4 regions of the Pseudoalteromonas sp. bablab_jr011 genome follow, and region 2 is predicted to be linked to each of the others. Evidence: predicted binding sites of a transcription regulator. Region 2 holds the regulator's gene; each other region holds the start of a gene.
What was found. Region 2 encodes sigma-54, which starts transcription at its own class of promoters, with help from an activator protein. Its sites were predicted from a motif close to GTTGGCACGNNNNTNGNNT; they were not measured.
Positions count from the first base shown of each region.

Region 1 (8,103 bases), on a different contig from region 2:
GCTAATGGCTAACATAGCCGCAACTAATGGATGTCTCATTTGGCTTCCTTGTGTTGTTTTTAGATTATTATCAACCAAAACCTGTTAAAGGTGAACACGAATGGCTAAAATAAGAGCATACAATACCCTAAATGAATCACAAGTGTAAAAGGTAACTATGGCTAGGTTAGAAGTTTTAAGATTTCCGGATGAGCGTTTACGTACAATCGCGAAAGAAGTACCAGAAGTAAACGACGAAGTTCGTCAAATCGTCAAAGATATGCTTGAAACGATGTATGACGAAAACGGTATCGGCTTAGCAGCTACGCAAGTAGATATCCACCAGCGAATCGTGGTCATCGATGTCTCTGAAGAACGTGACCAACCACTGGTATTAATTAATCCAGAAATAACTCAAAAAGATGGCTCAACAGTGAGCGAAGAAGGTTGTTTATCTGTTCCTTATTCATATGCGAAAGTTGACCGTGCAGAAACAGTCACTGTTAAAGCGCTTAACGAACATGGCGAAGCATTCAGTTTAGATGCTGATGAATTACTGGCTATTTGTATTCAGCATGAGCTTGATCATCTTAAAGGCACCCTGTTTATTGATTATTTATCACCATTAAAGCGCCAACGTATCCGTAAAAAGCTTGAAAAAGAAGCAAAGCTCGCTGCTAAATAATAAGTTTATCGATAGGAATTTCTGTGACACAACCATTACGCATTATTTTTGCTGGTACGCCAGACTTTGCTGCGCGCCATTTACAAGCACTGATTGATTCAGAGCATGACATTGTTGGCGTGTACAGCCAACCAGACCGCCCTGCGGGTCGCGGTAAAAAACTAAAAGCAAGCGAAGTAAAAGAGCTGGCTGTTGCTCATAATTTACCCGTTTTTCAACCTGAGTCTCTTAAGTCAGATGAGGCGCTCGCTGAGCTACAAACCCTTAACGCCGACATCATGATTGTGGTCGCGTATGGCTTATTGCTACCTAAAGCAGTTTTAGAGACACCTCGCCTTGGTTGCTTAAATGTTCATGGTTCGATTTTACCGCGTTGGCGCGGTGCAGCACCGATTCAACGTGCAATTTGGGCTGGCGACAGTGAAACTGGCGTAACCATAATGCAGATGGATGAAGGCTTAGATACCGGCGATATGCTCCATATTAGTCGCTGTCCAATCGATAGCGCAGAAACAAGCAGTTCACTTTACGACAAGCTTGCGGCACTTGGACCTGATGCGCTCATTAGTACGATAAACCGCCTTGCTGCCGGTGAGATAGTACCTGAAAAACAAGATGACAATCTTGCCAATTATGCGAAAAAGCTCTCTAAAGACGAAGCAAACATTGATTGGACCCAGGACGCAGCACAAATTGAGCGTAATATTCGCGCCTTTAATCCATGGCCTGTTTGCTTTACCCAAATGGCAGGTCAAACGGTAAAGATTTGGCAGGCTGAAATCGTCTCTCACACCGCTGAAGCAGGTAAAATTATCGCCGCTGATAAGCAAGGTATTACCGTTGCCTGCGGTCAAGATGCACTTAAGATCACCCTACTTCAACCCCAAGGCAAAAAACCAATGGCAGTGAGCGATTTTTTAAATGGCCGCAGCGACTGGGTTGAACCTGGCTCAGTATTAGGGCAAAACAATGAGTAATGTTAGAGCACTTGCTGCTGAAACTCTGTATAACGTGGTTGATAAAGGTGCATCGTTAAACCAAGAATTGCCCTTTGCAAGCCAAGGTTTATCGCCAAAAGATAAAGCCTTACTACAACAAATTTGCTACGGTGTGCTGCGTTATTTACCTAGCCTCGAAAATTACTGTCAGCAACTTTTAGATCAACCGCTAAAAGGCAAGCGCCGTATTTTTCAGTTCTTGCTGTATGTGGGTATTTACCAACTTCAGCATATGCGTGTTCCACCGCATGCCGCTATCAGTGAAACCGTTAATGCATTACAACAAATGCGTGCGCTAGGTTTAAAAGGCTTAATCAACGCTATTTTACGAAGTTTCCAACGTGAACAAGCCGAGCTTGAAGAAAAAGCCAAGCAAATCCCTGTTTGCCAATACAACCATCCAGGGTGGTTTATTAAGCACGTTACAGCAGCCTACCCTGATAACTGGCAAGATATTCTTGAAGCAAACCAACAACAAGCTCCAATGTGGTTACGTGTAAATCAAGCACAATATAGCACGCAAGAATACAGCGACATGCTCAAAGCAAATGACATTGAACACAGCCTCAATGCTGATTTTCCAGATGGTATTAAACTTGCCAAGCCATGCGATGTATTTTCTTTACCTGAGTTTGAAACAGGTGCATGCTCTGTTCAAGATGCGGCGGCGCAGTTAGCAGCACGTTTTTTAGATCCACAAGATGATGAGCTGATTCTTGATGCCTGTGCAGCGCCAGGCGGTAAAACCTGCCATATTTTGGAGCTTGCTGATGCCGATGTATTAGCACTAGATAGCGACAGTGAACGCTTAGAGCGTGTAAAACAAAATTTAGTACGTATTGGCCTTGCCGCTGATTTGCAGTGTGCCGATGCATCACAGCCGCATATTTGGTGGGACGAAAAGCAGTTCGATCGAATTTTACTTGATGTGCCTTGTTCTGCCACCGGTGTTATTCGTCGCCACCCTGATATTAAATGGTTGCGTAGAGCATCAGATATTGAAGACCTTGCACACTTACAAGGTGATATTCTCAACAGTATCTGGCCTCTGCTTAAACCGGGTGGTACGTTAGTGTATGCAACCTGCTCAATGTTACCACAAGAAAATCAGCAACAAGTTGCCACGTTTCTTGCTAACAACAGCAATGCAGAGCATATACCACTGCATGAAAACGATACTCCAACGTTACCTGGCTTGCAATTGCTACCGGGTGAGAGCGATGGTTTCTACTATGCAAAGCTAGTTAAAAAACATTCATAAGAATACACCATGAAAATAATCATACTCGGTGCCGGACAAGTCGGCGGCACATTAGCAGAAAACCTCGTTGGTGAGCAAAACGAGATCACAGTGGTTGATATCGACGGTAACCGCTTACGCGAGCTGCAAGATAAGTACGATCTACAGGGGGTTACTGGTCACAGTGCTCACCCAGATGTGCTGCGTCGCGCAGGCGCAGAAGACGCCGATATGATTATTGCGGTAACCAGTTCAGATGAAGTGAACATGGTTGCCTGCCAAGTCGCCTACAGTATTTTTAATACGCCCACCAAAATTGCGCGTATTCGCTCAGAGCAATACTTAAAGTACCGCGAAAAGCTGTTCCATAATGACGACTTACCGGTTGATCACTACATTGCTCCAGAAGCCTTAGTGACTAAGTATATTCGTCGATTAATAGACTATCCGGGTGCTTTACAAGTGCTGCAGTTCGCTGATGGTATGTTATCACTGGTTGCAGTAAAAGCTTACTATGGTGGCTTATTAGTTGGGTATGCACTGTCGGCATTGAAAGAACATATTCCCAATGTAGAAACCCGTGTAGCAGCAATTTACCGACAAGGTAAAGCAATTAAACCACTCGGCACAACCGTGATTGAGGCTGACGATGAAGTGTTCTTTATCGCCGCAACAAAACATATTCGAGCGGTCATGAATGAGCTGCAAAAACTTGAACGCTCATACAAGAAAATCATGATTGCAGGTGGGGGTAATATTGGTGCAGGTTTGGCGCGCTCACTAGAAAAAAATCACAGTGTTAAACTTCTTGAGCGTAATAAAGAACGTGCGGCACAGCTCTCTGAGTTACTCGACAATACCGTTGTGTTCTGTGGTGACGCCTCTGATCAAGAACTGCTCTCAGAAGAGCACATTGAACAAGTTGATGTGTTCATTGCTGTTACAAACGACGACGAAGCAAACATTATGTCGGCCATGCTTGCTAAACGCATGGGCGCACAAAAAACCATGGTGCTGATCCAACGCGGCGCCTATGTTGACCTCGTTCAAGGCGGTGAAATAGATATTGCCATTTCACCACAACAAGCGACTATCTCAGCTCTGTTAACGCATGTTCGCCGCGGTGATATCGTTAACGTTTATTCATTACGTAAAGGCGCGGCTGAAGCAATTGAAGCCGTAGCCCATGGCGATGAACATACATCGAAAGTTGTTGGCCGCGCGATTGCCGATATCAAGCTACCCGCAGGTACCACTATTGGTGCAATTGTGCGTAATGACGATGTACTCATTGCTCATGATGATACGGTGATTCAGTCGGGTGACCATGTGATCATGTTCCTAATCGACAAGAAACACATCACGGTTGTTGAAAAGCTGTTCCAAGTCAGTGCTATTTTCTTATAGACCAAAAACATGAAAATAAAAAAGCAGCCATGACGGCTGCTTTACGACTCTTGAAGTGAAAGTAGTTAACCAGAGTCTCTGGTTACGAACCTATTGAATCTGTGCGAACTCTTCTTTTGAAAGCTCTCCGTTACCATCGCTATCAAGCTCAGGAAATAGTTTTTCAAGCTGCATATTTACTGATGCTTCTTCTTTGCTGATCACGCCATCGCCGTTGGTATCAAATGTAGAAAAACTGACGCCCTGAGCAAACGCTGCTGATGACGTTGCTAATGCTAAAATAGCCAATGTTGTATTGATGTGTTTCATAATAACTGCCTCAAAATTTGAAAAGAGTGAAGTCCGTTTCTGAGATCCCTGTTTAGTGGAAATTGGCTTTGTTACTCGGCCGCTGAAAACTCTGTTTCAGTCAGTACGCCATCACCATCGACATCCAGTGTTTTAAATTGTGACATGATTTTTGCGTCGACTGATGCTTCACTTTTGCTTATCACGCCATCGCCATCTACATCCAATGTATCAAAGTCAGTGGCAGCAAAAACAGCTGAAGAAGATGCAAGTGCAATTAGGGCTAGTGTTTTATTTACTGTCTTCATAATCATATTCCTTCAATATTTAACTAAAAAAGTGTTAGCTGATCACACGCTCCTGGTTGTTCTTTGTCATGGATTCCCTTATCCATTTAGGCTGTCTTTGGCAGCTCAGAACTAATCAGCTAGATAACTTGGCTTGCTTAATTTCATTAAGCTTTTGAAAACTCTTGTTTTGATAACTCACCGTTACCGTCAGTGTCTAATTCGCTAAACTTACTCATTAGCTCTGCATCGACGGATGCTTCGCTTTGGCTAATAACGCCATTGCCATCAACGTCTAGCGTTTCGAAATCGCTCATCGCAAATGCGGCTGATGAAGAGATAAGTGCCACAAGGGCTAATGTTTTATATACTGTGTTCATAATGTAATCCTTCAAATAGTAGCTTTAAGTAAGAAGTCCTTTTCAATGTGTCCTTACACTGAAATTATGCTTTCGCGAACTCTTCTTTTGATAGTTCGCCATTACCATCGGTATCAAGCTCTTTAAACTGGCTCATTAACGGTGAGCTTACAGATGCTTCGCTTTTACTGATTGCTCCATCGCCATCGACATCTAGCGTTTCAAAATCCACCGCTGCAAATGCAGTTGATGAAGCGACAAGGGCAATAAGTGCACATGTTTTGTGTAACGTTTTCATAATCACTATTCCTTCAATGTTGTCTAAACTGCGATAGAGGACTAATTCCTAAATCAACTTTCTCTGTGTTCGCTTTAACTATTTCAACTTCAATGCCAAAGTTTAAAAAACGCTATAAATCATGAGGTTAAGTTTTTTTTTTAGTAAATTAGGGGAAAACTGGCTGTTATTTTGTTGCTTTTTAGCAACAAGCAATGAGGTGAGAAAATTTTTTATCTATTAATCAATAAGTTAAAAAAGCAAAAACAGAGACATCTGCCGTTTTTTGTCACTAAAACAGAGAAAATATTGCGTGTGGGGGCTAAACCGTAGATGAATGGCAACACGCCTCAAAAAAAATAAAAATATTTTTAACGCTTAATCATCTGATTTAAATGGGTTTTATATATTTATATCGATTATTTTTGATTAATTTTTAGAGAAAAAGTGAAAAACAGTCATTTTGTTGCAAAATGGCGAATCAATGCTCGTTAACTCGTTATCTCTAATACCGAAAGGTCTATGAGGTGCTCTTTCATAAAGACGTTCATTTCATTTTCACTGGTATTGAGCTGCACACCCAACTGATAGCCCGACTCTCGTTTGCGGACTCTGCATACCTTGCCTGTAAATTCACGTTTACTGAGCACCACCTGACACGCTTGTGCTTTCAAATGACTAAGGTCGGCCTCGCTGTTAATCTCAAATTGCACACCGGCAAGTGAAATGTCTTTAATTACGCCTTCATATACCTGTTCATCTATAACAAGCTTGGCGGGAAACAAAGTGGGGATCCGCGCTTCGCTGCGCAAGCTAAAGAGTTGTACTTGTTGGGGAAAATGTAAAAATATCAATCGACAAGGGTGTGAAGCAACGGCTTTTATCTGCTGACGAAATGCAATAACCTGCCCACCCCCGCTTTCTAAAACAGCCCGAACAATCACCATAATCCCCTCTTTGATAAAGTCACCCGCATTCGGCAAACGTTTTGCAGGGGGATAGTTAAGTATGATGTACTGCTCGTTAAGTAAACCAATAAATTCAATTTTGACACGCTTACTTTCTGTCGCAGTTATTATTTCAACATCGACCACACTCCCTGCGGGTATATAGGTTAGTTTTTCTAAATTAAGTTGCTGCTGCGTTTTTGGCATTGTTTCTCTACTCCTTGAAAAATAACCAAATAAAACCTTAACCGCGCCAGAATGTTGGGGTAAATAAAACTAATAAAGTGAATATTTCAAGACGACCAAACACCATCGCGATTGTTAACAACCACTTTGCCGTATCAGATATCGCGCCATAATGCGCCGCGACTTCACCCAAACCTGGGCCTAAGTTGTTTAAACACGCCGCCGTCGCTGAAAAAGCACTTATATTGTCCATGCCTGTGCCCATTAAGGCCAGCATGATAATAACAAAAACCAGTGCATAAGCAGAAAAGAACCCCCAAACGGCTTCGACCACTTTATCGGGGAGCGCTTTACGACCGAGCTTTATAGAGTATATAGCCCGCGGGTGAACTAAGCGGTTTAATTCACGTATCCCTTGCAAGTACAGAAGGAAAACCCTTACAACTTTCATACCGCCGCCCGTCGAGCCCGCACAGCCGCCGATAAAGCTCGAAAAAATAAGTAAGATAGGTAAGAACAATGGCCAAGCAGAAAAATTATCTGTCGCAAAGCCCGCGGTAGTACTCATAGAGACAGCTTGAAACATTGCTTGATCGAGCGTTTCATCACCATCTGCATAAATATTATTAGAAGAGAGTACCGTAAAACAAATAATCACTAGCGCTAACTGAATAAGTAAAAACACTTTAAATTCAGGGTCGCGCAAGTAAACACGAATACTGCGCGAGGAGACCGCAGCGTAGTGCAACGAAAAGTTAATCGCCGCAATCAGCAAAAACACCACACAAATAAAGTTTATTAATGGGCTGTCAAATTGCCCCATAGACGCATCGTATGTAGAGAATCCCCCAATTGCGATGGTTGAGAAAGCATGACAAATCGCATCAAACCAATCCATACCCGCTCCCCAATAGGCAAGCGTACATGCGATGGTCAGCGACACATAAATGTACCAAAGGTGTTTGGCGGTATCGGCAATCCGCGGGGTCATTTTCGAGTCTTTAACAGGCCCTGGAGTTTCAGCACGGTATAACTGCATACCACCAACACCTAGCATCGGTAATACAGCGACGGCCAATACAATGATCCCCATACCACCTAGCCACTGCAGTTGTTGACGATAAAAAAGCACTGATTTGGGTAAGTATTCAATCCCCGTTAAAACGGTTGCTCCTGTGGTAGTCAGCCCCGAGAAGGCCTCAAATACCGAGTCAGCGAGAGATAGGTTTGGTTCCTGTAAGAACACTAAAGGCACAGCGGCAAAGCTGCCAAGTACCAGCCAGAACAACACCACAATTAAAAAGCCTTCGCGGGCTTTTAAATCACCATGCTCATGACGGTTTGGGTAATATGCAGCTAAACCAATAACAACGCTAAAAATAAACGCAAGAACGAACGGCACACCCCCACCGTCTTTATAAATTAAAGACACCAGTGCCGGTGGGACCAT
Region 1 covers NZ_JACDWU010000284.1:64,157-72,259, reverse strand. Annotated here, with positions in the region: gene JIG41_RS16835 (LysM peptidoglycan-binding domain-containing protein) at 1-39, opposite strand, end outside; gene def (peptide deformylase) at 158-664, shown strand; gene fmt (methionyl-tRNA formyltransferase) at 688-1,641, shown strand; gene rsmB (16S rRNA (cytosine(967)-C(5))-methyltransferase RsmB) at 1,634-2,923, shown strand; gene trkA (Trk system potassium transporter TrkA) at 2,933-4,309, shown strand; gene JIG41_RS16810 (EF-hand domain-containing protein) at 4,400-4,618, opposite strand; gene JIG41_RS16805 (calmodulin) at 4,690-4,905, opposite strand; gene JIG41_RS16800 (calmodulin) at 5,052-5,264, opposite strand; gene JIG41_RS16795 (EF-hand domain-containing protein) at 5,329-5,541, opposite strand; gene JIG41_RS16790 (flagellar brake protein) at 6,012-6,674, opposite strand; gene JIG41_RS16785 (TrkH family potassium uptake protein) at 6,712-8,103, opposite strand, start outside.
Region 1: JIG41_RS16795 (EF-hand domain-containing protein) is a predicted target of sigma-54. The motif match lies at 5,623-5,641, and genes of this name have one in related genera.

Region 2 (8,103 bases):
AGCTGCTGAGCAGGCTGGCACACCAATCAGCATTAGCTCTGATCGCCAAGAAGGTCAGCTAAAAAATGGCATTGGTATCTTCGAAGATAATGTCGAGATCATACATGGTAACCGTCGTATTACAGCGGATCGACTCGAAGCACATGCAGGTGAAGTTGAAGGCACGGTTGAATTAATTATTGCCACAGGAAAGCCCGCTTACTTTGAAGAAAAACAAGCTGACGGCACTATTATGAGCGCCAGTGCTGAAGAAGTTCGTTACGATGTTGCTAAACGCTTATTAACACTCGTTGGCAATGCACAAGTGACTCAAGCAGGCCAAAAAGTCAGTGCCAAGAGCATTACATACGATATGGAACAGCAACTGATAAGTGCCGAGAAAGATGAAAACTCGACCGATCGTGTACACACTATTTTAGTGCCTGTTGATAACAAAAAGAACGATGAAGGCCAGCCATGAGCACACTAAAAGCAGAGCTATTAGCTAAAAGCTATAAGGGTCGCCAAGTTGTAAAAAATGTAGGCCTTGAGGTAGAAGCTGGCAGCATTGTCGGTTTACTTGGGCCAAATGGCGCAGGTAAAACAACCACCTTTTACATGATTGTGGGATTAGTGCCCAGTGACAAAGGTAAAATAAGCATTGATGATAACGACATCACCTTATTGCCAATGCACAGCCGCGCTCGCTTAGGTATTGGCTATTTGCCACAAGAATCATCGATTTTTAGAAAACTGACTGTTTATCAAAACTTAATGGCCATTTTAGAGACCCGTAAAGATCTCAATAAACAAGGCCGCGAAGAAACACTTAACAGCTTACTTGATGAATTTAGCATTCAACACATTCGTGACAGCCAAGGTATGGCATTGTCAGGGGGTGAACGCCGTCGTGTTGAAATAGCACGCGCACTGGCCGCTGACCCTAAATTTATTTTGCTCGATGAGCCTTTTGCTGGTGTTGATCCTATTTCAGTGTTAGATATAAAGAAAATTATTGAGCACTTAAAAAATCGTGGTATTGGTGTATTAATTACTGACCACAATGTGAGAGAAACCCTTGATGTTTGTGAAAAAGCCTACATTGTTTCTCATGGGGAGCTAATTGCATCAGGTACACCTGAACATGTGTTAGCCGACCAAACTGTACGCGATGTGTATCTAGGCGAGCAATTCAGGCTTTAAATACGCCACCGACTAGAGCATCTGCTAGACTTATAACAATGACAATAAATCAAATAAATAGTTAACGGCATCGTGCTATTGTTTGATAAGACTAAAAAGGATTGTTAGGGATACATGAGGCAATCATTACAGCTGCGCATGGGCCAGCAACTTACAATGACTCCACAACTGCAACAGGCTATCCGTTTGTTGCAGCTCAGTACATTGGATCTCCAGCAAGAAATTCAAGAAGCGTTAGACTCTAACCCTTTGCTTGAAGTTGAAGAAGCAGATTATGCAGAAGAGAGTATTGGCAAGAACGAGCAAAAAGCCGAATCTGACGATACCCAACTAAGCGCGTCGGCTGACGAAGCTGCGAGCGAGTACGAGCAAGAAAGCAGTGATGCCCTCAACAAAGACACCGTAAGTGACGACTTAGCAATGGATGTTACGTGGGATGAGTACATGAGTGCTGCCCCATCAAGTTCCTCAGGTCCAATGCCTGAAGATGAATCAATTTACCAAGGCGCATCAACCGAAACTCTCCACGAATACCTAATGTGGCAGTTACAACTAACTCCATTCAGCCCAACAGACGAAGCGATTGCCGTTGCGATTGTTGAGGCAATTGATGATTCGGGTATTTTAACCGTAAGCTGCGAAGACATTGTTGAAAGCTTCAATCAAAATAACGATGAAGAAGAAATCGAACTTGATGAAGTCGAAGCTGTCTTAAAAAGAATCCAATTATTCGATCCTGTCGGTATTGGCGCCCGTAGTTTACAAGAATGTTTGTGTATTCAATTACGCCAATTCGATGCTGACACCCCCTATTTAGCTGAAACTAAAATGGTGTTATCAGAACATATTGAATTATTAGCGAGTCGTGACTATCGCACTTTGATGAAAAAGACTAAGCTTAAAGAAAGTGAGCTGAAAGAAGTCATGACATTGATCCACAGCTTAAATCCAAAGCCTGCGGATACAATTGTTAGAGAAGAGTCTGAATACGTGATACCCGATGTATCCGTAAAAAAAATAAAAGGCCGTTGGGTAGTTGAACTAAACCCAGACTGCATGCCGAAAATCAGAGTGAATAGCCACTATGCGGCGATGTCACGTTCTGTAAAATCAAGCAGTGATAGCCAATTTATTCGCTCTCATTTACAAGAAGCAAAATGGTTTATTAAAAGCTTAGAAAGCCGTAATGACACGTTATTAAAAGTGACTAACTGTATTGTTCAACAACAACAGGCTTTCTTTGAACATGGTCCTGAGGCCATGAAACCCATGGTATTAAATGATGTCGCAGAAATGGTCGAAATGCATGAATCAACAATTTCGCGAGTAACAACACAAAAATACATGCATACCCCGCGGGGAATTTTTGAGTTGAAATATTTCTTCTCCAGCCATGTAAGCACTGAAAATGGGGGTGAGTGTTCATCTACGGCAATTCGCGCTTTAATCAAAAAGCTAATCGCCGCAGAAAACACAGCTAAACCATTGAGTGATAGCAAAATTGCAGATATATTGGCTGAGCAAGGAATTAAAGTAGCTAGACGGACAATAGCAAAATATCGAGAGTCTCTAGCAATACCTCCGTCGAATCAGCGTAAGAGTCTGATTTAGACGTTTTACATAGAAGGAAAATGCTTATGCAACTAAATTTAACTGGTCGTCATGTAGAAATCACAGATTCATTAAGAGACTATGTAAACACCAAGTTTGCGAAACTAGAAAGGCATTTTGACCACATTAATAATGTTCATGTCATTCTAGATGTAGAAAAACTAAGCCAAAAAGCAGAAGCAACTTTACATGTAAACGGAGGCGAGTTATTTGCCTCTACTGAACACCAAGATATGTATGCAGCCATCGACTCGTTAATCGATAAACTTGATCGTCAAGTAATTAAACACAAAGAGAAATTAGCTCGACACTAAATTATGAAACTTAGTTCACTTACTAACCAGGACTGCAGCAAAGCTGCGGTCCTTTTTAATAGCAAAAAAAGAATTCTCGAATTTATCAGCGAACTGGCTCATGAGCAGCTCCCTCATTTATCTCAGCAAGATATACTCAATGCCCTATTGAACAGAGAAAAATTGGGCAGCACGGGTATTGGCCGAGGTATTGCGATTCCACATGGTCGTATGAGCGGTGCAGATCAGCCACACGCATTTGTAATTGTGAGTGAGTCACCTATAAATTTTGATGCAATTGATAATCGTCCAGTGGATATTTTTGTCGCACTCATCGTACCAGATGGTGACTGTCAGCTTCATCTAAAGACCTTATCAACAATTGCTGATAGACTTAAAGACAAAGAATTTTGTAAACAGCTACGCAGTGCTAAAACAGATAGTGATCTGTTTAAAGTCATTGCATCAGAGGCATAAATGGAATTAATTATTATCAGCGGTCGCTCTGGTTCAGGTAAATCAGTCGCTTTACGAGTACTTGAAGACTTAGGCTATTACTGCGTTGATAATATTCCTGTAAACCTGCTTCCTTCGTTAGTACGCAGTGTGTCAGATAATTACGACAAAATTGCTGTAAGTATCGATGTGCGTAACCTGCCGAAAGAACAGCAAGAATTTAACGATATTCTTGAGTATTTACCGGGCTTTGCAAAACCTACGTTGTTTTATTTAGATAGTGATGATCAAACACTGATCAAACGATTCTCTGAAACACGCCGCTTACACCCATTATCGATTGACTCGCTGCCGCTTGATTTAGCGATTAAACAAGAAAAAGGATTACTGGATGTTTTGATCACCCGTGCCGATTTTATGATTGATACGACCGATCTCAGCGTGCATCAGCTTGCCGAATCTATTCGCGAAAAAATACTGGGTAAAAAAGACAAAAAGCTCATTATTACTTTTATGTCGTTTGGCTTTAAGCACGGTATTCCAAAAGAAGCTGATTACGTATTTGATGCTCGCTTTTTACCGAATCCACACTGGGAACCGGATCTAAAACCACTGACAGGCTTAGACCAACCAGTAAAAGATTACCTTGCTAGTCACAGCATAGTGCAAAAGTTTACATGGCAAATTCAAACCTTTGTACAAACATGGCTCCCTCACCTAGAGCGAAATAATCGCAGTTATTTAACCATTGCGATTGGCTGCACAGGTGGACAACATCGCTCAGTTTACTTAGCGCAAACCATTGGTGAGAGCTTTTCGAAAAGTCACGCAAACGTGAAAATACGCCACCGCGAGCAAGATACCCAATAGGCAACGACGATGCATGCTGAAGACACTTTTTTAATCCAAAATAAGCTAGGTTTACATGCACGAGCAGCCACGGTTTTAGCACAACTTGCACTGCAATTCGATGCTAAAATAACCCTTTACCAAGACGATAAAGAAGCCGAAGGCGATAGTGTATTAGCCTTAATGTTACTCGAGAGCAGCCAAGGCAAAGAAGTCCGTGTGGTGTGTGAAGGCCCCGATGCTGACGCAGCACTCAATGCAATAGGCGAATTAATTGCACAACGCTTTCATGAACAAGAATAGCATTTGCTAAGCCTTGACTGTTTACGTTAAACTTGCATTGGGTATTTAAAATTCCTGTTAAATATCCTACTTTTATATCGCTCGCTTCTCTAAAATACATTTTTCTTAGTAAATTTATCTCAGTGCGGCGATATCCCTGCAAATACTAAATTTAGCAACTATGCTGTATTTGCTGAGTCAGATTTTAAGCTATTTTTTCAGTTGTAAGGACGCCAATGCCAGAAGCCTTTGAACAAGATTACCCGCTACAACAACTAAAACAGGTGACCAAGTCACTCAATAGTGGTCAATTTGTTCAAGTGCGCGGCATGTTAGCAAAAACAGCACCGTGTGATACCGCACTCCTTTTAGAATCATCTCCGCATAAAATTCGCCGTATGCTTTGGCAGCTGGTAGACCCTGATGTGCGTGGTGACGTATTAGAAGAGCTCTCAGAAGATGTACGTTTAGGCATTATTGCCCAAATGGAACCTGAGCACATTGCTGCCGCAACCGAAGACATGGACGACGATGATTTAGGTGAGGTTCTTCGTAGCCTACCTGATACAGTCTACCAAGACGTTGTCGGCGCCATGGACTCGCAAGATAGAGAAAGAGCCACCCAAGCCCTGTCTTATCAAGAGCGCTCAGCTGGTGCCTTGATGAACAGCGATACGGTAACCATTCGCCCAGACGTCACACTAGATGTTGTTTTACGCTATCTGCGTTTACGCGGCGATTTACCTGAAGGCACCGATGATTTATACGTCGTTGATAAACATAATTGCTTTTTAGGGGCATTATCTTTAACGACGTTGTTGACCAATCCCTCAGATAAAGTGGTTCGCGACCTGATGGATGAAGACTGTGAATCTATCTTAATATCGATGGATGAAAGCGACGTGGCACAATTATTCGAACGCCATAACTGGATTTCAGCCCCCGTTGTAGATGATAACGCGCACTTACTAGGGCGTATTACCATCGATGATATCGTTGACGTTATCCGTGAAGATGCCGAACATAGCTTATTAAGCTTAGCGGGTCTTGATGATGAAGAAGATACTTTTGCTCCCGTATTGAAAAGCTCGCAGCGCCGCTCTATTTGGCTAGGAGTCAACTTATTAACTGCTTTACTCGCTGCAATAGTCGCTAGTTTTTTCGAGAATACATTAGCTATCTTACCTATTCTTGCTGTACTAAATGGTATTGTTCCCTCAATGGGAGGCGTAGCAGGCAGCCAAACGCTTACACTTGTTATTCGTGGTATTGCTGTTGGCCATATAAACCAAACTAACCAACGCTTTTTATTACTCAAAGAGCTCGCTATCGGCGCGCTAAACGGGGTAATTTGGTCTATTTTAATTGCGGGTGTTGTCGCGCTGTGGCAGTGGGACTTTAAACTCGGTGCGGTGCTTGCCTTTGCTATGTTCATGAACTTAGTGGCAGCCGGTATTGCAGGAGCCAGTATTCCGCTTATTTTAAAGAGAATGAAAATTGACCCTGCATTAGCAGGCAGCGTAGTGCTTACGACGGTGACAGATATAGTGGGTATTTTTGCCTTTTTAGGCACTGCGACTTGGTTACTTATTTAAACTAAAAACGGCCCTTGTGGGCCGTTTTGCTTTGTATAATCTATGTTGCTCGTTGCTTATTTTTACCAACACGCGGTTTGGTGTTCGCCTTCTTAAATTGGCTAAAACCTGTGTGGCGGGTTAGTGCAGCTCGGCCTGTGCGCCCTTTCCCTTTAGCGGCCTTTTCATTGCGCCCTTCCTCAGGAACTAAACAATGAGGGCCTTTACCAATGAGATTCGCTTTACCCATTTTTTTAAGAGCTTCACGGATCATCGGCCAACCTGCCGGATCATGGTAACGCAAAATTGCCTTATGCAGACGACGCTGACGTGCCCCTTTTGGAACAGGTACTTGCTCCGTGTTATTTTTAATATTACGCAACGAGTTCATCTCGGTATGATAGATTGTCGTCGCATTCGCCATGGGTGAAGGATAAAAGTTCTGAACTTGATCAAGCTTAAAGTCATTCGATTTTAACCACAGCGCCATATTCACCATGTCTTCATCTTTGGTGCCTGGGTGAGCTGAGATGAAATACGGGATCAAATACTGCTTTTTACCTGCCTCTTTCGAGTATTTATCAAACAACTCTTTAAACTTGTCGTAAGCGCCCATACCTGGCTTCATCATTTTCGATAACGGGCCATCTTCGGTGTGTTCCGGTGCGATTTTCAAGTAACCACCAACATGGTGAGTGACCAGCTCTTTAACATAGCGAGGGTCTTCAACGGCTAAATCGTAACGCACACCCGATGCAATTAAGATCTTTTTAATCCCTTTTACATCACGTGCTTTTTTATATAACTCAATCGTCGGCGTGTGGTCGGTGTCCATATGTTTACAAATATCAGGGTAAACACACGATAAACGACGGCATGTACTTTCTGCTTTTTTACTCTTACAACGTAATTTATACATGTTCGCTGTTGGGCCGCCTAAGTCAGAGATAACCCCTGTAAACCCTGGCACCTTGTCACGAATTTGTTCAATTTCGTCAATGATAGATTGCTCTGAGCGACTTTGGATAATACGTCCTTCATGTTCAGTAATCGAACAAAATGAACACCCACCAAAACAGCCTCGCATGATATTCACGGACGTTTTGATCATCTCGTAAGCAGGAATTTTTTCATCACCATAACTTGGATGTGGAATACGTTGATATGGCAAACCAAAAACGCCATCCATCTCTTCTGTTTCAAGCGGAAAAGCCGGCGGATTAACCCAAATAGAACGATCGCCATGGCGCTGAAATAATGCACGTGCACATCCGGGATTTGTTTCTTGGTGTAAAATACGTGATGCATGCGCATACAAAGGCTTGTTTACACTTACTTGCTCATAAGCTGGCAACTTAACATAGGTTTTTTCCCAAGGCTTAGGACGCGCAGGCTGAATTGTTATCGGCTTTGCCGCCTCAGCACTTAAATCAATACCGGCTTGTTTAAATTCAGATTTACTGCAGCCAACATCATCCGCACCATACGGATTAGGGATCGGGTCAATTTTGCCAATTTTATCGATGGCTGTTGAATCACTGCCGCGCCACCCTGGTAATGGCTCTTTACGAATAACCGCGGTACCACGAATGTCTTGAATTGAATCGACACTCTCACCGGCTGCAATACGATGAGCAACCTCGACCAATGGACGCTCAGCATTACCGTAGATCAAAATATCAGCTTTGGCGTCGAACAATATGCTTCGGCGCACTTTTTCTTGCCAGTAATCATAATGCGCAATACGGCGTAAACTCGCTTCAATACCACCAATCACTAATGGCACATCTTTATACGCTTCACGACAACGCTGACTATAAACAACAACTGCACGGTCAGGACGCTTTCCCCCAACA
Region 2 covers NZ_JACDWU010000326.1:13,863-21,965, forward strand. Annotated here, with positions in the region: gene lptA (lipopolysaccharide transport periplasmic protein LptA) at 1-460, shown strand, start outside; gene lptB (LPS export ABC transporter ATP-binding protein) at 457-1,182, shown strand; gene JIG41_RS21735 (RNA polymerase factor sigma-54) at 1,297-2,793, shown strand; gene hpf (ribosome hibernation promoting factor) at 2,820-3,107, shown strand; gene ptsN (PTS IIA-like nitrogen regulatory protein PtsN) at 3,111-3,563, shown strand; gene rapZ (RNase adapter RapZ) at 3,564-4,412, shown strand; gene JIG41_RS21755 (HPr family phosphocarrier protein) at 4,422-4,694, shown strand; gene mgtE (magnesium transporter) at 4,910-6,268, shown strand; gene JIG41_RS21765 (YgiQ family radical SAM protein) at 6,309-8,103, opposite strand, start outside.

Region 3 (8,103 bases), on a different contig from region 2:
ACCATTTCAGCAATGTTTGCGCCTTTAACTGCCCCATCTGCAAATTCAAATGCTAATTTACCATTCAACGCATTAATAAAGCTTTTCTGGCTTTGACCCGTTGTCGTTAAATTCCAGTTTAATGAACCTTTACCCATTAACTTATCAAAACCTGCTGCGTCAGTTAATAATGGCTGCGCATCGATTTTATCTAAAGCGAAGTTAGTTGAGATTGCATAAGGAGCTTGCTTTGCATTGAGTGTAATAACACCTTTACCATTGCCCTCATAAGCAACAAATTTGTCTAGGCTTACTTTCGCTACAGCATTTTTAAGGTTTACAGTGAATTGGTTCTCACCGAGTGTGATCTTCTTGGCTTTTAGACCACTTGAGCGAACAACTACACTCGCATCCAAGGCATTTAAACCACTTAAATCAATTTTAGTATCATCCCATACGATAGGCTGAGCGGGTGCATCTTCTGCAGGTAAAGGTTGTGCCTCTTTTGCAACGCCTTCTGGAAGGTACGGATTTAAGTCGAGCATGCCTAAATCAATATCCGCATTGACCGCTAAGCGATTACCAAGGTTAATGTCGCTTTTACCTTTGATTTGTAATTCATCTAATGTTGCCAAAAGCTCTGTTAGTTTGAATTTGTCACCTTGTAGATGCATGGCCCCTTTAACATTAAAGGCATTAAAAGCATTGTCTTTGGCATTTAAGTCCACACCTTGCCAATTAGCAATATTTTTAACCGAATCACCACTGATAGACAATTGACCTTGTACATCTTGACCCATTTCAGCAATCGCACCTTTAAAAGTCATATCTACCAAACGTGAATCAACCTCTGTACTGACATTAAAAGTCGCTCCTTCAATCACTTTCACGGGTGTATCAAGGGTTACATCAAGTTCAAAGCGCTCACCCATATAGGTAATCCCGCCTTTGAGCTCTAATGTTTTACGCAGTGATGGGAGTAAAATAGCTAGCTCTAAGTCACTGATCTGCTGTTTTGCGCCTGTTTTACCATCTAGATACGTGAAGGTTCCACCATAAATTGCCACTTCACCTAACTGAATATCAAAGTTATCAGGCAAATTTACAGCTCCTGAGCTCTTTTGTTGCTCAGTCTCTGGTTGTTCGGCTACGCCATCAAACAGCTGCCAGTTAGCTTTGCCATTTTTATCAGTTTCTAACAAAATTGTTGGCTCGTTGATAACGAACTTATCAAGTTTAAACTCACCACCGAAAAGCGACATCCAGGGAATATGAATGGCCAACTGTTGCATGCTTGCCATGTCTTTTTGTGAACCCGTTTGCATATTAGCAAAATGCACATCATTCAGTTCAAGCTTCAACGAAGGGAAAACCGACAGTTTTTTATCACCGTTAATGGTGAGGCTTCGACCCGTCGTTTGTTCAACTTGCTGCGAGACTTTGTTAAAGATTGCATCAGTTGGAATAAGAAACGGTGCGGCGATTACTAAGGCAATTAGTAATACGAATATGACACCAATAATCTTTAGTAAGGTTTTCATAATCATCCTTAAAAATGGGCAAACATTGTTCATATCATAGCGGGTGTTAAGCCGAAAATCATTGCTAAACAAATAAAAAGGCTATTCAGCAAGCTTAGGTAGACAAATATGAATCGTCGCTGAAATATTTTGAAACCTTTAGGTTACATTAAATAGTTGACTAGATGATACCCAAAGGTTACATTGATACCTAGAGGTTACAACTAAAATTAAAAGGAAGATTTATGTCAAAGCAAGATATCCAAACGGAAGAGAAATTTATGAGCCAAAATGCATGGTTTTCAATGTTTATGGGGATCACTCTACTCATTATCAGTGTTTACCCTGCGCTTAATCAAACATCGGCCCCCTTGTTGTTTTTAGGCAGTGCTGCTTTTCTGGGATCATTCTGTATGTTTGTGATAAGAGGTGGATTTACATGGAAAATGAAATATCGCCTTACTTATAAAGATGAGTTTTTAAATACGATTGACACCATTGCCTATAAACATGTTGTACTTGGTTTACTCTTTAGTATGGGTGCGGTGTATTTATTGTCTGATGAGTTAGCTTTAGATGTTTCTCATAGCATGATGGCTACCTTTTACCTGGCTGAAATGAGTTTAATATATGGCATCTCAATTCTTTGGCAAAGTAGAGACTAGGAGCAATAGTGCAAAATCATATTGCAAAATATCGCAAAGCCGCAGGGCTTTCGCAACAAGAGCTAGCCGATGCTATCGCTGTTTCACGTAAAACAATTAGTACGGTCGAAACGTCTCGCTTTACGCCTTCAGTGATCATTGCATTAAAGATAGCCCGGCAGTTTAATACAACTGTCGAGCAATTATTTTCACTAGACGAAGCAGATTAACGCCTTTAAATGCAATCTTGTGCAGATTTAACTTATCAAGATTGCATCCCCTGTATTCTTCGGTATGATGCACGCCCCTGTTGCTGTTAGCTTATTTAAGCTAAAATAAAGTGACTAAAAAATATATCAAACTGGAGAGTCTACAAGGCATGAAGAAACTGCTTATTTCACCGTCAAAAATGGCGCTTAGCGAGCAAGAAAGTCAAATTTATCAAAATATTCTCAAGCAATCTTCAGAGCTTAGCCTCAACCTAATGGCCGTGAAAGTAGACAACCACCCAGAAGACTTCTTAGGTTGGTGCTATGAGCTACTCAGTGCAAGCCGCGATCGTATTAACTATGATTTATTAGAAGATAAGCAGTTACCGACATTAAAAAAACTTCACGACTTACTGATCTCTGCCATTAGCTTCTTGCAATTGAAAACGCTGCGCGTTGCACCTTGGCCTGTTGTTACTGGCTTTATTGAGCAACATAAAGAGCTCATTGCGCTTGATGAGCAATTACGTTTAGCAAACTACATTGGCACAATTAAATCACAAACTTTAAAAGAAATGATTCCAGAAGACCGCTTGGCTTTTGCAGGCAAACACACGGCTTCTCTTGACCCAAGTAGCTATAACTTTGATGTTGAATGGTTTGCTTCAACCAAAAGCGCCAAAGGGTTCCATCAAATGTTGAGCGACCTGCCTGCGGCTTTTGACGAAGCCCTAGCGCACATTCCCCTAGAAGGCGATGTGACACAAGAACACTATCAACATTTTATGGTTGCTTACTTTATGGCCTTTACAGGCAGCGAAGAGAAACCAACGCTTGCGCCTGCAACACGCTTATTAGCAATGCGCCGCCCAGATGTATTTACGCCTATTACAAATAGTAAGCTTGATGCGCTTTGTGCTTCGTTGGGAGTTCCTAAATTAAACAACCGTGATTTTGAACGTTATTGGCAAGACGTGGTTACTGCAATTCATAGCATGCCTTGGTTTAAAATGGCTGCTGCAGCAAATGATCATGAACAATCACTTATTGAGATAAAAGCGTTACTACCGTGCTTCTTCTATTATGCCGATAACACCACGGCTGATAACTCTAACTACATTAAACTGCTTAGCAAACCGAAGAGCACGGGCAGTTCTGCAGGCAAAAAAACCGTGCGTCGCGGCAAAGAGTCTGCTGAGATTTTAGTAGACCGCGCGCTTGCAAGTGACGATATCCCCGAGCATATAAAAGCAAAACGAGACTCTATCATCAGCGAAGTTGAAAAAGGCCGTAGCGTTGAAGAAACAATCAGCCTAATGCGTGCCATTTTTGGCTAAGTCTCTATCAAACAAGAAAAACCTGGTTGCTTCGCGATTGTGCAACCGGGTTATTTTTTGCACCACAGGTGTGCGCATGAACAATTCAAATAAATCTAAACTTTAAAAAATAACACGCTTAAAAGGCTGTTTTTAAAGCAGTTAAACATAAAATATCCCTTTCAGAATTAACTTGGCACAACCAGTGCTACATCGTATCCAGACAACACATAAAAACTGTCCTCAAATAATAACCAGACTGCAATCTGAAATGGGGCAAATCAACATAACAACAGGATACGAGAAACATGCTAAAACTAAAAAAAACGGTCGTAGCAAGCGCCATTGCGCTATTAACTTTGAGCTCAACATATAGTTATGCAGAAGTAACAGCAAACGCTGCGGCTACTTCAAACTATTTATGGCGTGGTCAAGAGCAAACTGGGGGTGATGCTGCAATTCAGGGCGGTATTGATTACGCAAGTGAATCTGGCTTTTACGCAGGTACTTGGGTATCGAATGCCAGCTGGGCTGACGACATGACTTACGAGCTAGACCTTTATGCAGGTTTTGGCGGTGATATCAATGAAACATTTAGCTACGATGTTGGCTACATTTATTATGCTTACCCTGATGCAGCATCTTATACTGACGCTGACTTTTCAGAGATCTACGGTAGCATCAGCATGGGTAGTTTCACTTTTGGTGCTGCAATCCTTGCTACATCAGCAGCCAGCGGTGACGGTACAGATTTTGGAGATTCTTTATACTTAAATGCTGACTATAGCTTCCCAGTTGGCAGTACCGGTGCAGAAATGGCTCTTCATCTGGGTCATTACTCAGGCGATTTCATTGGTGATGATAATATCATTGACTACGGTGTTTCTGTGTCAAAAGACGGCTTTACATTTGGCGTGTCTGACACAGACATTGATGGCTCTGATGTAAAAGTGTATGTCGCTTACGCAGTTGACTTTACGCTTTAAAAAAGAATGTGTTACTTGCTGCAACACGAAGGGCCGAAAGGCCCTTTTCTCGTTAAAGCGCACTTTAAAATTATGGCACACTGTGGCCTGTAGAGCCTTGCCAAATACGATACCATTGCTCACGATTCATCGTGAATTCTTTCGCTGCGACGGCTGATTTAACCCGGGCAATGTTGCCTGTACCCAATACTACCGATGGCAAACTTGGGTGCATGAGTAACCAAGTATACACAACTTGATCGATAGAGCTGGCTCCAATTTCGTTGCCAACTTGCTCCAACACCGCACGCAAACGCACTGCTTTTTCATCGTCATTTGAAAATAAACGCCCGCCCGCTAAAGGTGACCAAAGCATGGGTTTAATATCAAGTAATTGGCATTGATCCAAAGTCCCATCATCAAGCGCTTTCATCTCATAAGGCGAAAACTCTATTTGATTCGTGACTAAATCAAAGTCTAAACGGGACTGCAGTAAGCTGAGTTGTGACGGCGTGAAGTTTGAAACACCAAAGTCAATAACATCACCATTTGCTTTTAAAGTATTGAATGCTTCAGCTACTTCATCTGCATTCATTAAATAATCAGGGCGATGGATCAATAACACATCTAATCGGTCGGTATTAAAGTGTTTAAGCGATTGCTGAGCGGATGCGATGATATGTGCTGCACTCGAGTCATAATGATTCGCTTTGCCTTGCAAGCCTAAACTGGGAAATGCGGGTTTAATTCCACATTTAGTGATTATTTTTATTTCATCACGAATACTCGGCTTTAATTGTAACGCTTTACCAAATTCAGCTTCGCAGCCGTATTCACCATAAATATCAGCATGGTCAGTGTGTGTAACCCCTACTTCAATGGCTTGCTCTAAAAAGCTTAAGCATTGCTGTGGTGATATTTGCCAATCTAGCAAGCGCCAAAATCCCAGTACTAATTCATCAATACAACGCACATTGTTATTCACTATATATACCTACTTAATCTTGATTATTCCACCTATCTTACTCTTTAAAGAATAACACAATTTCCCTATTCACAACTGTTAACATATAGTTACAAATCAGACTTCTAATTAATAATAAATCAGGGTATTTTAGTACCTAAAAATAAATGTTACTTAACAAGGAATAATAATGAAATCGTCGAATGCAGTGACAGCACTAGTTGATATTTTTATCAGCCCAAGCAAAGCGTTTAATGGAGTGAAGGAGGCAAAAGGCTGGTCTTTTGTTGCTTTCATATTACTTGCAGGCATGCTCGCGGCAAGTATGCTCGCTTTTTATAACAAAGCAGATCCTCAGTTTTTAATCGATCAGCAAGTCGCTGCAGCCAGTGTTGATGCCACAATTGCTGAGCAAAAAATGATCCGTCAAAGCATGGAGCAAACGCTTGATATGCAGGTATGGTTTGCGCTCTTTGGTGGTATTATTGGCTTAGCTGTTATTAATGCATTGATGGCGGGTTACTACCTATTTGTATCAAAGCAAGATCCAGAGGCTAACTATAGTTACGGTGCGTGGTATGGGTTTGGCGTGTGGACCATGATGCCAATGGTTATTTCAAGCTTGGGTATATTGATCCTCGTTTTAACTGCCAGCAACAACCAGCTTTCACCCACCCTCTTTAATTATGCCTCAATCAATCAATTGCTCATCGGCCTTGAGGTCGGTCATCCTTTTTATACCATGCTTGAAAGCCTAAACATTTTCTCTATCTGGGGCATTGTACTAGCGGCAGTCGGTTTAAAGTGTTGGACTAACTTCAACTTTAATAAAGCACTCCTGTTTGCTGCCCTACCCAGTATCGCGATCTACGGTATTTGGACAGTTATTGCAATCATCTAGCTATCAAATGAGCGGCATTGCCGCTCTTACTCCCACAAGGAAGTAACATGAAAAAAGCCATCATTATTAGCCTTGCTATCACGGCATTTGCAGCATTACTCATATCTAAGCAAATAACAAACAGCAAAAAAGTGCCTGAAATGCATGTAGCAAACGTTGAACAAGGTAGTATTGCTGATTCAATTTTGGCCTCTGGTAATCTGGTATTTAACACCCAAGTACAGTTACGCTCAGAAGTCACTGGGCGGGTTGCGAAGGTATTTGTTGAAGAAGGTGAAAGTGTCACCGAAGGCGATATTTTAATGCGCCTTGATACCACTGCATTTGAATCTGAGGTGGCGCGAAACAAAGCGGTGTTGCGTGCAACCGAGATTGATATTAAACACAGCGAAACACGCCTGAAAAATATTGAGCGACAATTAAGTCGACAAAAAGAGCTCTATGAAGTCGGGCTTGCAGGCCAAGAAGTGTATGAAAACCTACAAAACGCGCGTGATTTAGCCGAAATTGATATTGAAGCGAAACGTGAAGCCTATCATCAAGCACAAGCGTCGTTGCTGATTGCCGAAGACCGTTTAAATAAAAGTGTGTTTCGCGCTCCCATGAGTGGGCTACTCGCTTCTGTCAACATTAAAGAAGGTGAAACCGTGATAGCCGGTACGACAAACATTATTGGTTCAGACCTAATGCTAGTCGCCGACCCCAGTGCAATTTTAGCGGAGTTACGGGTTGATGAAACTGATATTGCTGGCATAAAGTTAAATCAACATGCCGACATTTATGCCGCAGCCTACCCTAATCAACCCTTTACAGGAAAAGTCATAAACATTGGCACTTCAGCAAAAAACCAACCAGGTTCGCAAGGGCTATCGTTTAAAGTCAAAGTGCTGCTTGATGCCACTGAGCGTCAACTTTATGCTGGTATGAGTTGCCGAGCTGAAATTGCCACAAGCATTACCGAAAATGGTTTAAAACTCCCCATTGAAGCAATTCAAAAGGAAGACGATACCTACTTTGTATGGAAGCTAAACGCCGATAACACCGTCACTAAATCGCCTGTTAAGGTGGGAATTTCATCAGATATAGAGCAAGCGATAACACAGGGTGTAACGGTGGGTGAGCGCATTGTGATTGGTCCTGCAAGACCGCTTAGTTCATTAAAAGATGGCGATACCGTGGCAATTAAAGACAGCCTTGTAAAAGGGGCATCCTGATGTCTGTGGTAATCAAACTGACTAATATTAATAAACAGTACAAAATGGGCGAGCAAGTTTTCAAAGCCCTGGATGACATCAATATCGAAATTGCACAAAATGAGTATGTTGCCATCATCGGCCCATCGGGTTCAGGTAAATCAACCTTAATGAATTTGCTTGGCTGTTTAGATACCCCAACCAGTGGTGATTACTATTTAAAAGATAAGTTAGTTAAACAAATGAGTGAAACTGAGCTTGCTCATCAACGCAATGAAAGCGTGGGTTTCATATTTCAAAGTTTTAACTTATTACCCCGCGCTTCCGCACTGGAAAATGTTATGCAGCCGCTCGTTTATCGTTTTATCTCCGCGAAAGAACGCAAAAAAAAAGCGCTTGAGTCATTACAGCG
Region 3 covers NZ_JACDWU010000316.1:38,218-46,320, reverse strand. Annotated here, with positions in the region: gene JIG41_RS20660 (AsmA family protein) at 1-1,520, opposite strand, end outside; gene JIG41_RS20655 (hypothetical protein) at 1,745-2,164, shown strand; gene JIG41_RS20650 (helix-turn-helix transcriptional regulator) at 2,173-2,373, shown strand; gene JIG41_RS20645 (hypothetical protein) at 2,523-3,689, shown strand; gene JIG41_RS20640 (TorF family putative porin) at 3,977-4,654, shown strand; gene JIG41_RS20635 (aldo/keto reductase family oxidoreductase) at 4,725-5,618, opposite strand; gene JIG41_RS20630 (YIP1 family protein) at 5,788-6,498, shown strand; gene JIG41_RS20625 (efflux RND transporter periplasmic adaptor subunit) at 6,546-7,712, shown strand; gene JIG41_RS20620 (ABC transporter ATP-binding protein) at 7,712-8,103, shown strand, end outside.
Region 3: JIG41_RS20640 (TorF family putative porin) is a predicted target of sigma-54. The motif match lies at 3,861-3,879, and genes of this name have one in related genera.

Region 4 (8,103 bases), on a different contig from region 2:
GTTGTCATTAGGTAACATGCTTTTGAAATTAAAAGCAAAGGTCATATCTTCTACAGCATCGCCGTCATTATCAATATGAATGCTGTAGGTTGCATCTGGGTCCATTGCAAAATAATTTGGACCGCCGTAAGCATCTTGAAGTGGAATATAGTTTGCGATGAACGTGACATAATCGCCACGGCCTTCTTCGTAACTATTAAACGCGTAAAAGTCTGTTGAGTCTAATGTTGGGAAGCGTGTAATGTTCGGTGCTTCTCGGTGACTAGATGCCTCTGTAGGCAAGCTGAACAGGGTACTACATACTACAATAGCAATTAGAGATGGAGTTACGTTCTTCATGACTTTTTCCTTAGTTTTTAAATTAAGTCATAGTGAAATACGGGCGAAGAATTTAATTGGATGCAATAATTTGAAAATTTTTTAACAAAAATGCAAAAAGCCGTGCAATGCACGGCTTTTAGATTTAAAGAATAACCAATTCGGTGGTGTATAAGACCTCGGTTGGGGAGCCATTAGGCGATCCTCCCAAGGGTTCTAAGCTAACAGCCAGGAGTGCAATGTCATTCGCATTAAATTGGGCATTTTTAGGTAGCTCAATTCGGCCTGACTTGGGCAGTAGACCTAAGGATATGGGCGCTTCTTGCCCTTTTAAAATCATCCATAACTCATAATCTTTGTCTGTGCGTGGTATAAGTGCTGTCGATGCTTTAATTGCAAGGCTGTCGTCTTGGACATCAATAAACCAAAGTGCAGATTCGGCTTGATTCTTAAAAAGTGCAATTTGTTGCGCTTGCGATGTAACCGACTCATGAGGCTGCCAAATAATAAGCGCAAGGACAATACTCGCAGCGGTGGCAATAAGCGACCATGCTTGTAGTATCGTTGAGCGTGGCTTTTTGGTTTTTAATTGCAAAGGCACAACGTTGGGGTCGATACGACTGGCAATTTTTTCCCATACGGCTTCATCGGGTGGCACAGACTCAATTGAACTTGCTAAGTTATTGAGATGTTGCTCCCACATCCATGTTGCTTCTCTTGCACGGGTAGAGGTTAACATTAAACGAGCAAAACGGTCGCGAGCGGGGCCTCTTAATGTCCCAAGAACATACTCGGCTGCTAACATATCAATAAGTGTTTGGTTTTCATAATTCATAACGTTAGGCACCTTTGTAGTTGTTGTAACCCACGTCTGATCCAGCTTTTAACTGTGCCAAGAGGGGATGCAATGTGATCAACAAGCTCGTGATGAGTCAACCCTTTATAATAAGCCAAGTGAATTACTTGTCTTTGCTGTGGATCAAGTTGTTCGATACAGTCGACCAACTTTGAATCATCTTCGTAAGCAACTTGAATAGACGTTAAATCTTCTTGTTCTTGCTCATCAGTTAAGCTCTGTTCTTTACGCACTTTGTGGTGGCGTAATAAATCGAGGCAACGGTATCTGACTATGCTTATCATCCATGACATAACTGCCCCTTTTGATACTTGATAGTCACTGGCATTGTGCCAAATTTTTACAAAGGCATCTTGCAATACTTCTTCAGCCTGAGCCCGATTACCCAGCATTTTTAAGCTAATGGCAAATAACTTAGCGCTAGTTGATTTGTACAAACTTGCGAAGGCATTTTTGTCACCTTTCGCTGTTGCACTCAGTAACGCTAATAGTTGATCGTTGTCCATAAAGTTCCTGTTTTTCTTGTTGTATAGAAGTAACGGTTTACTCACCGGTTTAGATGCACGAAACATTATTTTTAGAAAAAAGGATGTGAAATCAATGTTAACCCACCTCTTTTCTATTAATTAGGTTAGCAGGGATGTGCTTATTGGCAAATTTATAGGTTTCAAGTTATTCATAATGTGTAAGTTATTCATATGTTATTGAAAAAATGTCCTAAACTTATTTATATATAAATAGTAAATCTGCTAAGTTATTGATTTAAGGTATATCAAAAGGCGTGGTGTACTTTAAACTCTGGAGTGAAACTTGCTATGTATAAATAATTACAATAACAAGGAGTGATTATGTGGGCAGCATCAACCTATTTAGTTTTAGCCGTAGCGTTTATTATTGCTGCGTTGCGTGTAGATACGGTGTACTTTGCGCTATTTTTTTATTGGACAGCGCTTTCATTATTATTAGTGAGCGCGGCTTATTTTTTTGATATCGCGCGAATATTCCGTAAACGTGAAAATGGCATTATTCCCATGTATATACGGTGGGCGTTTATTCCATTTTTACTTGGCGCACAACTTTATAACGCGTGGTCTAGAAAACACGATAAAGTGCCGCCACTTCAACAAATAAACGAGCATTTGTTTTTGGCTTGTCGATTATTTCCATCTGACATAGACAGTATGAAAGAAATGGGGATCACAGCCGTTTTAGATGTAACCTGTGAGTTTGATGGCTTAGAATGGTCGTCTACTCAAGAAAATATCCGTTATCTAAATATTCCAGTACTTGATCACAGCGTGCCAACCCGCGCACAATTAAATCAAGCCATTAATTGGATACATCATCAGATTAAAGAAGACAGACGTGTTGTAGTGCATTGTGCATTAGGACGCGGTCGTTCCGTATTTGTTATGGCTGCTTATTTATTGAGTCAAAACAAAGATGCAGATGTGCACACGATACTTGAGCAAATTAAAGAAACACGTGAGACTGCAAATCTTAATAAACGTCAATTACGTCATTTAATAAGACGTCATAAAGCCGGTGATTTATTAATTAAAAATAAAGCTGTACTTATTGCTAACCCTGTATCGGGCACGAAATTATGGGAATCTAAAAATAAACAAATTACCGCCCGATTATCACAGTACTACGATTTAACAGTACACACGACAACGGCCGAAATTAGTGGCATTGATTTAGCAAAAGAGGCCATTAAATCACAGCCCGATGTAATCATTGCATGTGGGGGAGATGGCACTGTGACAGAGGTTGCAAGTGTGTTGGTTGATACCCCCTGTAAATTAGGGATCATTCCATTAGGTACAGCAAATGCGTTAGCGCATGTTTTAATGGGCATTCGGTCAAAAATAATTCCTGTCGAACAAGCCTGTGAGCTCATTATTGAAGGGCAGGCGAGTCGTATTGATACTGCACTGTGTAATGGCGAACGTATGCTATTGCTTGTAGGGATAGGTTTTGAGCAAAAGATGATAGAAAAAGCGCATCGTGATGCAAAAAATGAATCGGGGCAATTGGCCTATTTACAAGGTTTTTGGCACGCGCTCGGCGAGCATGAAGCTCAAGATTACACCGTAAAACTTGATAACAATGAACCGCAGTCAATTCATACCACAAGCCTGATTATCGCCAACGCAGCACCGTTCACCACCCTGCTAGCGCAATCAGCAGGGCAGCCTGATCATAAAGATGGGTTACTAGATGTTAATTGGCTTACCCCAAGTGCAGACTCGAAAGCCAGTACCTTGAGTATTGCTGAGTTGGTTTTTTCAAGCATTACTCAGACAAGTTTTGCAATTAACAGCCATCACACAAATGCTAAGCGTGTCTGTGTTACGGCAGAAAATGAATTAAGCTATGTAATTGATGGCGAGGTGAAAACAGCTGAGGAAATCGTTGTAGAAATATCACCGAAATCGCTTTCGGTGATAATGGCAGAAGAATAATTATTTTTTAATGCTTTTCCACTGGAAAGTTGCCATATCGTCCTCTTGGGTATTGAAAAACGTATCGACATAAAGTTGCTCTACTTTTTCACGTGCCCAAGGCGTTTTACGTAAAAATTTTAAACTTGATTTTACACTGGGATCATTTTGAAAGCAGCGAATATCGACATGCGCAGCGAGGCCTTCCCAGCCAAATTTTTCTTGTAGCTTAGTGACGATATCGGCAAGTTTTACGCCATGCAAAGGATTATTAGGTTGATTATCCATACTAAATCTTAGGTTACTTATTACCGCGCAATAGTAACCTATCTCGTCACTAGATGCTAATTGACACGAATTGTTTTCGCCTGCTTAGGGTAAATAATATCGCCGTTTTCATTCAATCGATACCACATGAGATCACTATTAGACAGATGGTCTGTTTTTGTAGCGCATATAAGCATGCTGTTCGCTACAGCAATAATCGCACCCTCGGTATAGCGTTTATTTTCATACCAGCATACCTTTGCGTTGGTTAATGCACTGTCACCATCTAGCACCACTAACGGAGTGTCTTTCGCTGTTGCTATATGAGAAAACACTAAAAAAAATAATAAAAAGATTGAGATACGTGTAAGCAAATTTCACCCCGCAGTAGCAGTTTTTAATATCTTCACTAAGCTTAAGTCTATATGCTATAAAAACACAATGATGGAAATAATAAAAAGGTGAACATATGCAATTTGATAAAAATATGATTGACGAATTAACACTCCTCGCTAAATTCCCGCGAAATTCAAAAATGCAAGGTATTAAGATTCATTCTGATGCAGATTCTTCACTGATTGATGCAGCGAAGCGCTTATACGATAAAGGAATTACTGATAGCAGCGATGGAGGCTACCTAACCGATTTAGGTCTTGATTTAATAGAACATGTTACATTGATCCACTCGGCTTTAAAATAGCCACAACTGCTTAGATAAGCCTAAATCCGCCCACATTTAGCCAGTTTATTATTAGTTTTTTGCTAATAGTTAACTGGCAAATTCACTAAACCATACTATCATTCAGTTTTCATTCATTTAAATTCATTTTATTTAAATAAAGGGACTCGTGATGAAAACGAATAAACTCAAACTTGCACTTCTAAGCAGTACAATTACTTTATTATTAGCTGGCTGTGGTTCGGACAATGATGAAAATGAACCTGAAGTCGTCGACACTCCCCCCGTCATTCAACTTGATAGCACTGCGAGTGTAAAAGAGGGTGAAAGCACAGAATTATCAGCAACGGTTACCGATGATAACGCGAGTATTAGCTACAACTGGGTACAAGATTCAGGCCCGAATATTACGCTAACGGGAGCAGACACAAACTCTATCAGCTTTATTGCGCCAGCACTTGATAACGACACAGAAGCTATGTTTACGCTTACGGCTACAGACTCAGCAGGCCAAGCTACATCAAAATCAATTACGGTGAGTTTGTTGAATAATGTTGCCCCTAAGGTCTCTGCAGACTTTGGCTCTGCACAAGAAAAGTCGATGGCGACACTCTCAGTAAATGCGACTGATGACGATGGCAGTATTAGCAGTTATAACTGGAAGCAAACAGCAGGGCCCACAGTTACGTTGAGCAGTGCGACTGAACAACAAGTGTCATTTACTTTACCAAGTGTTGCCGAAGATACCGAGCTTAAATTCAAAGTAACAGTTACAGATGATTCAGGCGATAGTACTGAATTAGAACAAAGTTTCACTATAGCGAGTATCGATAACACGTATACCTTAGCGGGTTCAATTACGGGTGATAAGTTTAGTAATGCGACCGTTAATGCAACTTTACTCGGTACTAATTACACACAAATGAGTGATGCTAACGGTGATTTTACGTTTACGTTTACTGTTGACGATGATGAAACGAATCTGTTTAGTCGTATTAATGCTATATCTGCGACTAATTCGAGTCTTGAATACAGTGCATTTGTTTCCGATTTAACTGCCAATGCCCAAGTACAAGCAGCACCCAAAATTAAGGCTAATTTTGCCCATGGTGATGAAGGCGCTAATACGGTAAGTTTAAGCGCTGTTTCTACGGCGTTAGTTGCGCTTATTACAGCGGCAAATGAGGGGATACCACCGGCTGACCTTGAAAGCTTTTCATTGGTAGAAAAAGGGGTTGATCCAGATGTGTTGATTGAAGCTGCAGCCGTCGTGAAATATGCGACCGAAAATGAAGTGACCCTTCCAGAAGGAACGGAAAATTTAATTGATCTTATTGAAAACCCAGACGCTTATAACGAGTTTGTCGCCGCTGTTGAGCAATCAAACCCAGGCGCAATCGAAAATGAAGTTGCAAAAATAATAGCAGATCCAGAACTAACCCCACCTGTCGATGAATCATCTCTACCTGCTTACTATGTAAGAACATACCCTACAGCAAAAGGGTTCCTTTCACGTGGTGGCCAGCAATACACATTTGAAGAAAACGGTATGGGCAAATATGTTCATAGTAGTGGCGCTGTTAATTACAATTGGGCACTTACTGAAGGTGTGATCACACTTGATTTTACTAGTGGTCAGGGCATTATCGGGTTCCTTTCTGTTGATGTCGGCGTTGCAGGGCTTTCTCAGCAACAAGTTGATGATCTTTTCAATGCAGGGATTTATCAAGTTGAAGTCACCTACTCACCTCAAACAGCGACGCTTAAAAGGATTGTCGAAGGTGAGAGCATTGATAGTTATCGCTTAACAATGTCACAAACGGCTCAAATGACACCTATTTACTTGGGCGAAAATGTGATTGAAACACCTGAATTTAACGTTTCAAATGAATCAGATGTCTCAATGAGAAAGCCATATTCAGGCTCTGACCTTGCGTTTAAAGCTGAAGATATGGGAGGCACTTGGGCAATACAACATTATCAAAGTGATAGTGATGATGGGGTTGTCGGATTTGTTTTAGACCCATACGTTTTTTCTGCTGATAATACGGGTAAATTACAAGATGCAGAGACAGCACTTCAGTGGCAAATCGAAGAAGGTGTGCTTAAAGTTACTTTCCCTGATCAGCGATATCAAGAAAGCCGAATTATTGACCAGTTAAATGGTGATTTACAATTACTGAATGTTGCATACTCCGCAGAGGGCGCTGTTATCGCAACTGAAGTTATGTATGGCTTTAAGGTTGACGAAACGAGTGCAGCCGCCGTTGATGTAACAAATGAGCCCGGCAATTTCTGGCAGACTATGATAAATCAGTGGACAAAAGCAAACTGGAAAGATGGCAAGCTTGAGTTTTATTATGAAGGTAACAGCGATAATGGCTTTAATGTGTTTGGCTTTCAGTTAACAAAAACGGATAGTCGCCGTTTAAATCTAGTCAATGGCACCGAGCAAGATTATACCTTAGATGGCGTAAATGTAGGTTGGATGCAAGAATCTAGAGACGTCACGATTAACTATTTTGGTAATTTTTCATGCAGTGATGATATGTCTAAACCTTGTCGTAAACGTGAATGGGAGATATTAAAATCTCAACCCGGTGTTGCCGGTGAACGATTATACGTAAAAGAAAAAGACTATTATTTGTTAGATGAAAATGGTTGGTACAATAGCCAAGGTGCGCCTTCTTTAGTGATTGCTCCACGGATTAATATCTATGAAACAATTCCTGAAAATTATTGGATGCCAGAGACGATGAAGTCGAGTGGAGCACCTAGCTTGTTTAATACAACCAGCAGTTCAACAAACTATACGATACTTTCACCTAATAAAGATAAATCATCCGTTAACTAATCCTTGCAGCAAAAGGCCCGATTAAATCGGGCCTTTTAATTTATATTGAATCGGGTTGATTCTGCGGGGCTGCATCAATAAATGCATCAAGTGTATTACAGTGTTCATACACAGCGGCGATTTTTGGATATTTTTTCATATCAACGTTAAAACGCAGTGCATTAAATACTTGAGGCACTAAACAGACATCAGCTAGGGTTGGCTCATTCCCTACACAAAAACGATTACCCTCATCTAACATTTTTTCTATGCTGTCGAATCCGACCTCAACCCAATGCTTATACCAGGTGTTCTTAGCCTCATCATCGACACCAAGATCATTGGCTAAGTATTTTAAAACGCGTAAGTTATCAATTGGATGAATATCACAGGCTACGGCATAACAAAGGTTACGGATCTGTGCTTTTTGCCATGCATCACCCGTCAGTAAAGGGACTTCTGTATGGGTTTCTTCAAGCCATTCTAAAATAGCTAATGATTGCGCTAAAACCCCGTGCTCAGTTTCTAACGCTGGCAAAAGGCCTTGTGGGTTTTTTGCCAAATAGGCATCGCTTTGCTGTTCCGATTTTAATAGATTTACGGTTACAAGTTCATGATCAATGTTTTTTAAATTAAGGGCGATACGAACGCGGTACGCCGCAGATGAACGAAAATAGCTATAAAGTTTCATTATACGTCCTGT
Region 4 covers NZ_JACDWU010000174.1:32,946-41,048, forward strand. Annotated here, with positions in the region: gene JIG41_RS09775 (DUF4331 domain-containing protein) at 1-339, opposite strand, end outside; gene JIG41_RS09780 (anti-sigma factor domain-containing protein) at 464-1,153, opposite strand; gene JIG41_RS09785 (sigma-70 family RNA polymerase sigma factor) at 1,150-1,680, opposite strand; gene JIG41_RS09790 (diacylglycerol kinase family protein) at 2,023-3,642, shown strand; gene JIG41_RS09795 (VF530 family DNA-binding protein) at 3,643-3,909, opposite strand; gene JIG41_RS09800 (DUF1496 domain-containing protein) at 3,966-4,262, opposite strand; gene JIG41_RS09805 (TIGR02647 family protein) at 4,358-4,588, shown strand; gene JIG41_RS09810 (PKD domain-containing protein) at 4,740-7,421, shown strand; gene maiA (maleylacetoacetate isomerase) at 7,462-8,091, opposite strand; gene hmgA (homogentisate 1,2-dioxygenase) at 8,091-8,103, opposite strand, start outside.
Region 4: JIG41_RS09790 (diacylglycerol kinase family protein) is a predicted target of sigma-54. The motif match lies at 1,823-1,841, and genes of this name have one in related genera.